Regions from separate parts of the Fictibacillus sp. KU28468 genome, predicted to be linked through region 1. Evidence: predicted binding sites of a transcription regulator. Region 1 holds the regulator's gene; the other holds the start of a gene.

Region 1 (4,602 bases):
ATAGGGGCTGACACCTGCCCGGTGCTGGAAGGTTAAGAGGAGGGGTTATCCCTTACGGGAGAAGCTCTGAATTGAAGCCCCAGTAAACGGCGGCCGTAACTATAACGGTCCTAAGGTAGCGAAATTCCTTGTCGGGTAAGTTCCGACCCGCACGAAAGGTGTAACGACTTGGATACTGTCTCAACGAGAGACCCGGTGAAATTATAGTACCTGTGAAGATGCAGGTTACCCGCGACAGGACGGAAAGACCCCATGGAGCTTTACTGCAGCTTGATATTGGATTTTGGTACAGTTTGTACAGGATAGGTAGGAGCCTGGGAAGTCGGAGCGCCAGCTTCGATGGAGGCGTCGGTGGGATACTACCCTGACTGTATTGAAATTCTAACCTGGAACCGTGATCCGGTTCGGAGACAGTGTCAGGTGGGCAGTTTGACTGGGGCGGTCGCCTCCTAAATTGTAACGGAGGCGCCCAAAGGTTCCCTCAGAATGGTTGGAAATCATTCGCAGAGTGTAAAGGCACAAGGGAGCTTGACTGCGAGACCTACAAGTCGAGCAGGGACGAAAGTCGGGCTTAGTGATCCGGTGGTTCCGCATGGAAGGGCCATCGCTCAACGGATAAAAGCTACCCTGGGGATAACAGGCTTATCTCCCCCAAGAGTCCACATCGACGGGGAGGTTTGGCACCTCGATGTCGGCTCATCGCATCCTGGGGCTGAAGTAGGTCCCAAGGGTTGGGCTGTTCGCCCATTAAAGCGGTACGCGAGCTGGGTTCAGAACGTCGTGAGACAGTTCGGTCCCTATCCGTCGCGGGCGCAGGAAATTTGAGAGGAGCTGTCCTTAGTACGAGAGGACCGGGATGGACACACCGCTGGTGTACCAGTTGTTCCGCCAGGGGCATAGCTGGGTAGCTACGTGTGGACGGGATAAGTGCTGAAAGCATCTAAGCATGAAGCCCCCCTCAAGATGAGATTTCCCATCACGTCAAGTGAGTAAGACCCCTTAGAGATGATGAGGTTGATAGGTCTGGTGTGGAAGCGTGGTGACACGTGGAGCTGACAGATACTAATCGGTCGAGGGCTTATCCTTAAAATAATCAGAAGTTTGGATGAAAAGTTATCTAGTTTTGAGGGAATATACCTCAAAATAGGTTGAAAAACCTACATATGTCTGGTGGCGATAGCGAAGAGGTCACACCCGTTCCCATACCGAACACGGAAGTTAAGCTCTTCAGCGCCGATGGTAGTTGGGGGCTTCCCCCTGTAAGAGTAGGACGTTGCCGGGCACGAACGAAGCACTGTTGGAAAGATTCCAGCGGTGCTTTTTTGTATGTTCTATTATGAAAATGACGTGATAGGCAAGTAAACCTTGTCGAACCGCAAGTAACGGGTGTAAAATCGCAAGTAAACGCTGTCGAACCGCAAGTAAACTCACCAAAACCGCAAGTAACGCTCCCGACAACAAAGCAGAACTTTCGAAACCGTATCCATTAGCCACAAAAAGATGATTTTCAAAGAGAATACGAAAGAATAAAGCCTATACAAACTAATTACTTGTTCTATTTTTCATTAAACCATCGAGGGATCAACCAAATAAGGTGGTCTGCATCTCGCTGCTTAGGGCGTGCTCGGAGCAAAGGAAATTCGAAGGTTAGCCATAGCGAAGAGGTCACACCCGTTCCCACACCGAACACGGAAGTTAAGCTCTTCAGCACCGATGGGAGTTGGGGGCTTGCCCCTGTATAAGTAGGACGTTGCCGGGCATGAACGAAGCACTGTTGGATTGATTTCAGCAGTGCTTTTTTGTATGTTCTTTTTTATGACAATGATGGGTTTGGCATGTAAAGGCTGAAAAGTCGCACGTAAAGTCTCCATTCCCGCATGTAAACCCTTCAAAGTCGCACGTAAAAAGGCCAAAGCCGCATGTAAACCGTACAAACCCGCAAGTAACACTCCCAAATCACCCAAGGGCAGACCGTCTAGATCACTCTTATTTCGCCAGCAGCCCTCCAATCGCTCCCATTAGTCCCTTTTTCAACAAAACCCAAAAACAGTACAAAACTTTTGAAATCTAAAACTTCCTTGAGCCCAGGCTCTGTAAAGTGTTGTCTGTTTTCGACACTGAAAAGTCTTAAATTGTTACGATTAATCCCAAAAATATCGGGTAATACTGTGATAGAAACAGCTAGTCCCCCAATCATGCGAAAAGTATACATTAGTTGCATAAACCCTGAAAAAGCGTCTATAATATAATTGTATAGTCAAAGATAGTCAAAGTCAGAGGGGAGGGGAGCAGGTTGAAAAATATCTCAGACATCATTGAAGCATATTTAAAGCAGGTCATCGCGGGATCAAATGAGACGTTCATTGAAATCAAGCGTACGGATATTGCTGAAAAGTTCCAGTGTGTCCCTTCCCAAATTAATTATGTCATCAACACCCGTTTTACGGTGGAAAAAGGCTTTGTTGTAGAGAGTAAACGGGGCGGCGGGGGATACATTCGAATCATTAAAGTCAAAACAGAGAATTATATCGACCTTATTGATCAGCTACTGCTTCTTATCAATGATCGTATTTCACAAGGAAATGCGGAGAATGTTATTTTGCGGTTGCTTGATGAGCAGATCGTATCCGAACGCGAGGCGAGGATTATGCTAAGCGTGACAGATCGCTCTGTTTTACACGTGTTAGACCTTCCTGAACGTGATCAATTAAGAGCTGAATTATTAAAAGCAATGATCCGGACATTAAAATTTAGAACCAGATAACGATGTATCACATTTATTAATAGGGAGGGGAAAAAAATGTTCTGCCAGGAATGCAATGAGCGGCCTGCCACTTTACATTTTACGAAGATTGTAAACGGCAAGAAAACAGAATTCCATATTTGTGAGCATTGTGCAAAAGAAAAAGGAGAATTCCTTCCGGGGTCGAATACTTTCTCTATTCATCAGCTTCTCTCTGGATTGCTTTATGGAGATCCTTCCACTTCGGGAACGGCTTCTCCAGGACTTTCTCAACAGTCGGTCCAGGCTTGCCCTCAGTGCGGCATGACCTACAATCAGTTTGCCAAATCCGGCAGATTTGGCTGCAGCCATTGCTACGAAGTTTTTGATTCGAAGCTGGACCCTATTTTAAAGAGGGTGCATGGCGGGAATACAAGACATGCCGGGAAAATTCCGAAACGGATTGGCAGCGGGCTTCAAGAAAAACGCGAATTGGAAAAATTAAAGCAAGCGATGCAGCAGTATATTTTAAATGAGGAATTTGAGAAAGCGGCAGAGACCCGTGATCAAATTCGGCTTTTGGAAAAGCAAAAGAACCGGGAAAAGGGGGAATAGAGCATGTCACTTGAACATTTTATAAGTGAAGCTATCAGTCCCTGGATGAAAAAAGAAGGACCTGATTCAGATATTGTGTTAAGCAGTAGAATCCGGCTGGCCCGAAACCTCGAAAAATATAATTTTCCAGATCTGGCTTCCAAGGAGGAATCAGAGGCTGTTATTCAGACATTAGCGGGGGCTTGTAAGGAAAATAGCTGCGGGAATTTCGGAGAGTTTGAAATTCTTCATCTCGACCAGCTAAAACCTCTCGCAAAAAGGGTATTGGTAGAGAAGCACTTAATCAGCCCTCATCTTGCAGAACAATCAAAGTTTGGTGCAGTGATGCTTAATCATGATGAGTCTGTGAGCATCATGGTCAATGAAGAAGACCATCTCCGGATCCAGTGCCTTTTTTCGGGTTTCCAGCTGAATGAGGCTTTAACCCTCGCAGCTGAATTGGATGACTGGATCGAACAAAAGGTGGATTATGCGTTTGATGAGGAACGAGGCTACCTGACCAGCTGCCCGACGAATGTTGGAACAGGATTGCGTGCTTCTGTTATGATGCATCTGCCAGCTCTGGTCTTAACGAAACAAATCAGCCGTATTATACCGGCAATCAACCAGCTGGGTCTCGTAGTCCGTGGGATATATGGGGAAGGAACGGAAGCTCAGGGCAATGTTTTTCAAATCTCCAACCAGATAACCCTTGGAAAATCAGAAGAAGATATTGTGGAGGATTTGCGGGGTGTCGTCCTTCAGCTTATTCAGCAAGAGAGAACAGCAAGAAAAACTCTGCAGGACGGTTTGAAAATCCAGCTTGAAGACCGGATCTTCAGGTCGTATGGAGTTCTGGCGAACAGCCGGATCATCCAATCGAAGGAAGCTGCACAGTGCCTATCCGACGTCAGGCTGGGAATAGACCTTGGAATTGTTGATGGAATTTCCCGATCCATATTAAATGAATTAATGATACTTACACAACCGGGCTTTTTGCAGCAATATGCCAATGAAATGTTGAATCCTGATGAGCGTGATATCCGTAGGGCAACGCTAATAAGGGAAAGAATCAAACTTGAAGAAGCTTAAAATTTGAATGGGAGTGTGAATGATTATGATGTTTGGTCGATTTACAGAACGAGCTCAAAAGGTACTTGCGCTGGCACAGGAAGAAGCAATCCGTTTAGGCCATAATAATGTTGGCACCGAGCACATTCTGCTTGGCTTGATCCGTGAGGGTGAAGGAATTGCCGCTAAGGCGCTTCACGTTCTTGGTCTTGGAC
Region 2 (4,602 bases), 860 kb from region 1:
CCATACATAATTCATCAATCTGCCCCTTTCTTACAAATAGCGCACTTGCTGTTTAATATAACGTTTTAAATAACTCGCAAAGTCCATAAAACTGTTTTTATCCTCAAAAATTCCCTTTAGGGTGTCAATCTGCGGAAATATTCCATGCCGGTTAAATCTTACTGCCGTAATTCCGCGAAAAAACTCGCTTCCATCCTCATTCAGGATGACAGTATCCACCATTACTTCTTTTGTCTCTCCAATATAATGCTCTTTTAATTCAATTACATCCACCACATCAAGCTTATATTTCCGCATAATCCAACCTCCCCTATTATTGTAGCAAACGATGAAACAGAAAACCCGGCTGGTGTTTTTAACTATTTCACTGCAAAAACAGCATCAATACAACCGGGATAAAAAATAGTAAAAACGGCATGTATTTTCCTTTAAATTTCAAATTAGAGAATATTTATTCTATTTTGCTTGGTAACTTGGTACCATCGCACTATTGGAAAAGATTTGAAATAGTCTTAACGATTCTTGTTATAAATTGACAATCGGGATAAAATAGGAATATATAAGACAGGGGTTGCTGCTTATCCTGATACAACGTTCTAGCCCGAAATAATCAGGGGGAGGGAATGGTATGACAGTATTCGAAGCAATGTCGTTAATGATTGGTTTTTCAATGCTAGTTCTGACCATTATTCGCTCCAAGGACAACGATTAGGGTTACATCACATATCTCACACAAAAAAGCCATGCGGCATCGCATGGCTCTTTTTTAGTATTATTTTATTTCTCTTTTTACTACAACTAATTCATTTTCACGAACATCAACACGTAATTCTGTACTTTCTTCTTGCTCCAGAAGGACGTCTGCAACAGCATCCTCCACTTTCTCCTGAATCACTCTGCGCAAAGGACGTGCCCCGAACGATGGATGATAGCCCAGTTCAGCAATTTTCTTTTTCGCCTCATTCGTAAAACTGATGGAGATGCCTTGTTCAACCAGGTTTGCTTTCAATTCTGTAAGCATAAGGTCTACGATTTGAACAAGATCTTCTTCTTTAAGTGACTGAAATTGAACAATACTGTCAAAACGGTTAAGGAATTCTGGCTTAAAGTAAGAACCGATCGCATCGAGAATGCTTGTTTCTTTTTGAACTTCAGCCACCTCGTTTGTAAATCCTAATTTCTTCGTTTGTTTAAGTCCAGAACCGGCATTGCTCGTCATGATAATGACTGTATCCTTAAAGCTTACCGTACGGCCCTGGCTGTCAGTGAGACGCCCGTCTTCAAGAATTTGAAGGAACATGTGCTGGACGTCCGGATGGGCTTTTTCAATTTCATCGAGCAGGATGATGCTATAAGGCTTGCGGCGCACCAGTTCTGTCAGCTGTCCAGCTTCATCATGGCCCACATAACCTGGAGGTGAACCGATCAGCTTGGACACGGCATGTTTTTCCATGTACTCACTCATATCGAGGCGAATCATGGCTTCCTTATCACCGAACAGTTCTTCTGCAAGCGACTTCGTAAGCTCTGTTTTACCTACCCCAGTCGGTCCGACAAACAAGAAGGATCCAATTGGACGGCTTTTGGCCTTAAGGCCTGCACGGCTTCGGCGGATGGCTTTTGATACTTTATCCACCGCTTCTTTTTGTCCGATGACTTTTCGGGATAAGTTTTTCGCAAGGTCTTTCATTTTTGCCTGTTCGTCCGCTTGAAGCTTCCTTACAGGGATTCCTGTTTTCTGTTCAACGATTTTTTGAATATCTTCCAATGAAACCTCTGCCTTCGTTTTCGCTTCGTTTTCGGTCAGTTTTTCCTGAAGCTGAAGTTCTTCCTGGCGAAGTTTGGCTGCAAGCTCATAATTTTCGCTCAATGCTGCTTTTTCTTTTTCGTTGGAAATTTCTTCTAATCTTTCTTCAATAGAAGAAGTTTCACTTCCTGAGTGCAGCAGATTGATTTTTGAACCTGCCTCATCCATAAGATCGATTGCTTTATCTGGAAGGAATCGGTCTTGAATATAGCGGTGAGAAAGATTTACACATGCTTTTAGAACATCATCAGAAAAGCTTACTTCATGATATTGTTCATACTTTGGAGCAAGTCCTTTTAAGATTTCATACGCTTTTTCTGGCGTGGGTTCATTAACGATTACTGGTTGAAAACGGCGTTCAAGAGCGGCATCCTTTTCAATTTTGCGGTATTCTTTCAACGTGGTTGCCCCAACAACTTGAAGCTCTCCTCGTGCTAAAGCAGGTTTTAGAATGTTACCCGCATCCATAGATCCTTCCGCAGAACCGGCACCGACAATCTGATGAATTTCATCAATGAAAAGAATGACGTTCTTGCGTTTTTGAAGTTCAGCGATCAGCTGCTTCATCCGTTCTTCAAACTGGCCTCGGATTCCTGTATCAGCAACAAGAGATGCCACATCCAGCAAGTAGACTTCTTTAGATAAAAGTTTAGCCGGCACAGAGCCTTCTGCAATTTTTAATGCAAGACCTTCTGCAATGGCTGTTTTACCTACCCCTGGTTCCCCGATGAGGACAGGGTTGTTTTTATTTCGGCGATTCAAGATTTCAATGACACGGCTGATTTCTTCTTCCCTGCCGATCACTGGGTCGACCAAGCCTGCTTTCGCAGCATGGCTGATATTGCGCCCGAATTGATCCAGGAATCCTCCTCCTCCACCCTGCTGGGTCTTAGGAGACTGCTGCTCGCTGGAAATACCTGAATTCATTCCGCTGCTCATCATTTGTTTAAAGAATTCGTCAAAGGATGAGAATTGATTCATTGGATTCATACCTCCTGCAGTGTTCATGGATTGTGTTACTTTATGGTAGCAATCTGTACAAAGCGTTAATTGTTGTTTGTGTTGATTAAAAGAAACATTCATATGAATAGTCGCAGGATTCACTTTACATTGTTCACATCGCATAAAGCATTTCCTCCTTCATTGTAATAGGTCATTTGTCTTGTCTAACTTTGACTATCTTTGACCTTATGGATTTATTATACTTTGACCTTCTTTGACTTTCAAGGTTTTTGCTCAAATAATTTATATTTGCTTATTTTAAGTGTGTAACATTATCTTTGGTTTCTAGTACCTTACACTTCTTGTTCCCGAAAATCAAATGATCTGTTTTTTTTATGAAGCGGAGACCACAACCCAATAAAAAATCCCGCTTCATGAGCGGGCTCTTCACTATTTAATCTCAAATGTTTGCTTCTGTCTGTAATCGTTATCCTCATCTATTGCCGTGAGCCAGATTTCAATCGTATATGTTCCGGCTGGCAAATTTTTGACTATGATGTCCTGTGTATAGGTTTCTCCTTGTTTTAAAGTGATCTTCGAAAGAGCTTGAGTAAACATATGGTCATCTGAGTATTGATAAACTTTTTTGCCCTCTTTATTTTTCACAATGTAGTCAAATTTCTTACCGCTTGTGAATTCAAATATTTTGACTTGCTCTGTCTGATTTTTCAGTTCATAGCGCAATAGCGCTCTCCCAGCTTTTTGCTCGAGAATCGAAAGTTTAGGCTCGATGGCGCCTGCAACAATTCCTCCGCCATTGTTTCTTTCAGGATCGTCTTTTTTCTGTTCCTGTTTGTTTCCGTCTCCCATGACTGGTTCTCCCTTCTTAGCCTCATTCTTTTCCGTTGTGCCGCATCCGGCTAAAACGATGATAAACCCCAATATAAGCAGCCAGTTTTTCAATGTCATCACCTCACACATAGTCTTGGCTGATTTTTGTTATTTTACCAGAATAAAAAAAGGATTTTTATGTCTACATCTATAAGTACCCTTAAGAGAGATTATTAACATACACCCAAGGGAGGATTTTTACATGCCAGTACTACATGAAGATTTGCTTATAGAAATGAAAAAACTTACCGATGAAAAACGTGCAACAAGCAACGAGACGATCCTTCAGCAGCACAGCAAAGATGAGTCCCATCATTCACCTGTACTTCCGGAAGTGGTGGTTTTTCCTGATTCAGCTTCCGAAGTTTCTTCTATATTACAATACGCCAGCGAACACCAGATTCCTGTTGTTCCTTTTGGAGCAGGTTCAAGTCTTGAAGGTCACTGCATTCCACTGCAGGGCGGCATCTCTATTAATTTCCAGAACATGAACAAGATCTTGGAAGTGCGTGAAGAGGATTTCCTAGTCAGGGTGCAGCCGGGGGTAACACGTACACAATTGAATCAGGCATTAAAAAAGTACGGTTTGTTTTTCCCTGTTGACCCAGGAGCAGATGCTACGTTAGGCGGGATGGCAGCAACGAATGCGAGCGGTACGACTAGCGTGCGGTATGGAATCATGCGGCCTCAAGTCAGAGATCTGGAAGTCGTCCTTTCAGACGGCTCGATTATCCATACAGGCGGGCTCGCCGCAAAATCATCATCCGGGTATCATTTGACAAGTCTTTTTGTCGGTTCGGAAGGCACGTTAGGTGTATTTACTGAACTTACACTCAAAGTCTATGGCATTCCTGAGGCTACTGTTGCTGGAAGAGCGGTTTTCCCTAGTGTTAAAGCGGCGGTAGATGGCGCAATATCTCTTCTTTCCTCAGGAAACTCACTAGCCCGTGTAGAGCTTGTTG

The links. Region 1 encodes CtsR, which represses protease genes until heat stress. Its sites were predicted from a motif close to ATGGTCAATAAAGGTCAAACA; they were not measured.
Region 2: the regulator CtsR is predicted to act here: its motif matches at 3,011-3,031, upstream of OKX00_RS18215 (ATP-dependent Clp protease ATP-binding subunit).

Annotation. Positions count from the first base shown of each region.
Region 1 covers NZ_CP110666.1:4,333,412-4,338,013, reverse strand. The annotation lists rRNA gene OKX00_RS23060 (23S ribosomal RNA) at 1-1,086, shown strand, start outside; rRNA gene rrf (5S ribosomal RNA) at 1,167-1,282, shown strand; rRNA gene rrf (5S ribosomal RNA) at 1,643-1,759, shown strand; gene OKX00_RS23045 (CtsR family transcriptional regulator) at 2,294-2,764, shown strand; gene OKX00_RS23040 (protein-arginine kinase activator protein McsA) at 2,801-3,337, shown strand; gene OKX00_RS23035 (protein-arginine kinase McsB) at 3,341-4,408, shown strand; gene clpC (ATP-dependent protease ATP-binding subunit ClpC) at 4,434-4,602, shown strand, end outside.
Region 2 covers NZ_CP110666.1:3,469,999-3,474,600, forward strand. The annotation lists gene OKX00_RS18205 (hypothetical protein) at 1-15, opposite strand, end outside; gene OKX00_RS18210 (hypothetical protein) at 31-297, opposite strand; gene OKX00_RS23405 (hypothetical protein) at 656-712, shown strand; gene OKX00_RS18215 (ATP-dependent Clp protease ATP-binding subunit) at 773-2,932, opposite strand; gene OKX00_RS18220 (BsuPI-related putative proteinase inhibitor) at 3,200-3,712, opposite strand; gene OKX00_RS18225 (FAD-binding oxidoreductase) at 3,843-4,602, shown strand, end outside.